2 regions of the Arthrobacter sp. P4_F11 genome follow, and region 1 is predicted to be linked to the other one. Evidence: predicted binding sites of a transcription regulator. Region 1 holds the regulator's gene; the other holds the start of a gene.

Region 1 (2,175 bases):
CCGACGAACCTGACACGTGTTTGTTCGGCACCATGTCCCTCTGGCAGGGCGTCGACGTCCCTGGCGTGTCCTGCCGGCTGGTGGTCATCGACCGGATTCCCTTCCCGCGGCCGGACGACCCGCTGATGACGGCACGTTCGCGGGCCGTGGCCCAGGCCGGCGGCAATGGCTTCATGGCCGTCTCGGCCACGCACGCCGCCATCCGCCTCGCGCAGGGCGCCGGACGGCTGATCCGCTCGACCTCGGATAAGGGCGTGGTGGCAGTGCTGGATTCGCGGCTCTCTACGGAGCGTTACGGCGGCTTCCTGCGCGCCGCGCTGCCGCCGTTCTGGCCCACCACCGATTCATCGATAGCCATGGCAGCCCTGAAGCGCCTGGCGAAAGACTCCGCAAAAGCCTAAGTCCCAAACCGGGGCCGCCACCCTGCGCCGGAAATCCGCCGCGGGGTGGCCGCTCCGAACTGGCGGCATGGCCCGGGACGGCTAAGGGGAGCGCAGTTTAGAGTGAGCGCAGTACCGAGACGACCTTGCCCATGATGACGGCGTGGTCGCCCAGGATGGGCTCGTACTGGGTGTTTTGCGGCAACAGCCACGTGTGGCCGTCCCGCTGGCGGAAGGTCTTGACCGTGGCTTCGTCGTCCAGCAGGGCGGCAACGATGTCGCCGTTCACGGCATCGCCCTGGCGGCGGACAACCACCCAATCGCCGTCGCAGATGGCGGCGTCGATCATCGAGTCGCCGGCCACTTTGAGCATGAAGAGTTCGCCATGGCCCACGAGCTGGCGGGGCAGCGGCATGACGTCCTCCACCACCTGGTCCGCGAGGATCGGCCCGCCGGCGGCGATGCGTCCGACGAACGGCACCATTGCCGTGTCGGTGGCGCTGGCCAGCTCAGTCACTGACAGGCCGCCGACGGCCCGCAGGCCGCTTGACTTCTCGACACCGGAAATCGGTGTGGTCCCCTCGTCCAGGGTCAGCGGCATGAGCACTTCCATGGCCCGCGGGCGCTTCGGATCACGCCGCAGGTAGCCGAGCTTTTCGAGCTGGGAGAGCTGGTGGGTCACGCTCGAGAGGCTGGCGAGACCGACGGTGTCGCCGATTTCGCGCATGGACGGCGGATAGCCCTTGTCCGTGACGGACCGCTGGATGGTCTCCAGGATTTTCTTTTGCCGGACGGTGAGGCTCTTGGGGGCCCGGGCGGGCTGCGGGCTCCGTGGGGTGGCCCTGCCGCCGGTGGCTTGTGCTGCCATGTTCGCCAACGCCTTTCCGTTCCGCCCGGCTGCCGTGGCTGCTGTCACCGGGAACTTCCGGCCTGAAATGTCAGACCCTGCTGATCAACTACGAATGAATTCCCACGGGTAGTTCGAAAGTGGGAGTTCGAAAGTGGTTGTCCTGTCCCTCAAAAATAGGCCAGCCGCAGACCTTTTTCAAACATTTGTTCTAGCGAGTCTCGACATCGTTCGTTAGTAAGTGCTAAAACAGAACTAGCAAGATTCGAATATGTGTTCGATTCCGACGATCTGGGTTCGCAAGCGATGTTCGGTTCTATGTTCGAAGGTTCGGCCGGTTGGCGGCGAGTACGTGAGTACGCCGGGCGGCAACTTATGGTCCAGGAGGGCTCAGTTCATGTCAGTTTCAAGCGCGTTTGACGGCACTAACATTCAGGACGTCACGACCCGCCACCGCGGTGTTGGTCCAGGTGGCGCAGCGGCTCGCCGCAACATCGGACACGGCAGCCTCGGACACGGCAGTCGCGACCAAGGCGGCATGGGCCAGGGTGGTTCCCTTCACGGCAACGTGTACCCGCTCAACGCCAGGCGCCGCGGCGCCGCGACGTCGCAGGCGCCGCAAGGAGCCGCCGCGGTTTCCGGCGGCCGGACCAAGCAGCCGCCGCTGCGGCTCACCCGGCGCGGACGCTTCGTCTTCTTCGGTGTCCCGCTGATCCTGCTGGCGGCGTTCATCCTGTCGTTCAGCGGATTCCTCAACGCTCCCGCGAAAGCGGCAGATTCCGCAGACCAGCTCTCGGTGACGCCGACCGTATCCGTCACAGTCCAACCGGGGGAGTCCCTCTGGGCCATTGCCGGGTCGGTGGCTCCGGAGCGCGATCCCCGCGACGTCGTGGCCGACATCGTGGAGCTGAACAATCTGGACGCCGCGCGTGTGATGCCGGGCCAGCA
Region 2 (2,175 bases), on a different contig from region 1:
CGCACTCACCCAAACGTGACTTTGGGGCCCGGTCTTGACGGCCCAACCGTGACGCTGCGCGTGTTGGGGGTCGACCCGGGCCTCACCCGGTGCGGGATCGGCGTTGTCGACGTCGAGCGGAACCGGCGGGCCACTTTGGTGGCCTTCGGTGTTGTGGGCACGTCTCCCGAGGAGAGCCTGGACCAGCGGCTGCTGGTCATCGCCACGTCCATCGACGAGTGGCTGGACCGCTACGAACCCCAGGTCCTCGCCGTGGAGAGGGTCTTTTCCCAGCTCAACGTCAGCACGGTCATGGGGGTGGCGCAGGCCTCCGGTGTGGTTATTGCGGCCGCCGCGCGCCGTGGCATCCCGGTGGCGCTGCACACCCCGTCCGAGGTCAAGGCCGCCGTGACGGGAAGCGGGACCTCGAACAAGGACGCGGTCACCAAGCTGGTGACCAAGATCCTTCGGCTGGATGCGCCTCCGCGCCCGGCCGACGCCGCCGACGCCCTCGCGTTGGCCATCACCCACGCCTGGCGGTCCGGCGGCGGCACTTCCACCAAGGATGCAGTGACGACGGGGCCGGGCAGCCAGTCCCTCACTCCGGCGCAGCGGGCGTGGGCGGACGCGGAGGCAAAAGCGCGCCGTGCGCGCTGAATGTCCGGCTGTGAAGCCGCGGGGCTTGGTAGGGTATTCGTAGATATGTTCGGATAGCCGGCGTGCCCGGCTGTACGTTCTTTCATCACCCAGTTGTAGACGTCAGTTAGACCAGGAGCCCGGCCTTGATCAGTTTTCTTCGCGGAACCGTTGCGCATGTTGGCCTGTCCTCCGCCGTGATCGACCTCAACGGGGCCGGCATGAGCGTCAATGCCACACCGCAGACCCTCAGCGGCCTCCGGGTGGGTGAGGAGGGGAAGCTGTTCACGTCCCTGATCGTGCGGGAAGACTCGCTGACCCTGTTCGGCTTCGCCAGCGATGACGAACGCGAGGTGTTTGATGTGCTCCTCAGCGTCAGCGGCGTCGGTCCCCGCCTCGCCCTGGCCGTGCTGGCCGTCCACGAGCCGGAAGCCATCCGGGTGGCCGCCCACTCCGGCGACGGCAAGGCCTTCACGAAGGTCCCGGGCATCGGACCGAAGGTGGCCGGCCGGATCGTGCTCGAACTCGCCGGCAAGCTTGTGCCGCACGGCACCGCCGGCGCGCCTGTCGCGGCCGTTTCCGCGGAATCCGTCTGGAAGCCGCAGGTGGTGGCCGCGATGACCAGCCTGGGCTGGTCCGAAAAGGATGCCACGGCCAGCATCGACAAGTCCCTGGCCGATTCCCCGGACCTGGCCGCGAACGGCAATGTGGCGGAGATTCTCCGCGCGACGCTGCGCTGGCTGGGCCAGGACGGCGCCCGCGCCGGGAACCGGGTAGGCGCGCGTGGCTGAGCCGTCGATCGTCGCCGGGGGAGAGGAACCGGAGGAGCGGGTCATCGAAGCCGCCCTGCGGCCCAAGAACCTGCACGACTTCGTGGGCCAGCACCGGGTCCGCAAGCAGCTCTCCCTCGTGTTGGAGGCCTCGCGTATGCGTGGGCGCAGCGCGGACCACGTGCTGCTCTCGGGCCCTCCCGGCCTGGGCAAGACCACGCTGTCCATGATCATCGCCGCCGAAATGAACGTCCCGCTGCGGATCAGCAGCGGCCCGGCCATCCAGCACGCGGGCGACCTTGCGGCCATCCTGTCCTCGCTCTCTGAGGGCGAGGTCCTGTTCCTGGATGAAATCCACCGTATGTCCCGGCCGGCCGAGGAAATGCTGTACATGGCGATGGAGGATTTCCGCGTCGATATCGTCGTCGGCAAGGGCGCCGGTGCCACGGCCATTCCGCTGGAGCTGCCGCCCTTCACCCTGGTCGGCGCCACCACGCGGGCCGGCCTTCTTCCCGGCCCGCTGCGGGACCGGTTCGGTTTCACCGGCCACCTCGAGTTTTACTCCGTCGAGGAGCTGGAACTGGTCCTGCGCCGCTCCGCCGGTCTGCTTGACCTCAAGGTCAACTCCGCCGGATTCAGCGAGATTGCCGGCCGGTCCCGGGGCACGCCACGCATCGCCAACCGGCTCCTGCGCCGGGTCCGGGACTGGGCGCTCGTGCACGGCATCGAGCAAATCGACGCGCGGGCGGCCTCCGCGGCCCTGGACATGTACGAGGTGGACAAGCGGGGC

Evidence for each region. The regulator LexA, encoded in region 1, represses DNA repair genes until DNA is damaged. The targets are predictions, from matches to a motif close to TCGAACANNTGTTCGA.
Region 2: the regulator LexA is predicted to act here: its motif matches at 674-689, upstream of ruvA (Holliday junction branch migration protein RuvA).

The regions. Positions count from the first base shown of each region.
Region 1 covers NZ_JBFUJK010000006.1:53,387-55,561, reverse strand. The annotation lists gene AC1DRO_RS08450 (ATP-dependent DNA helicase) at 1-401, shown strand, start outside; gene lexA (transcriptional repressor LexA) at 499-1,248, opposite strand; gene AC1DRO_RS08440 (LysM peptidoglycan-binding domain-containing protein) at 1,766-2,175, shown strand, end outside.
Region 2 covers NZ_JBFUJK010000001.1:97,138-99,312, forward strand. The annotation lists gene ruvC (crossover junction endodeoxyribonuclease RuvC) at 49-636, shown strand; gene ruvA (Holliday junction branch migration protein RuvA) at 762-1,406, shown strand; gene ruvB (Holliday junction branch migration DNA helicase RuvB) at 1,399-2,175, shown strand, end outside.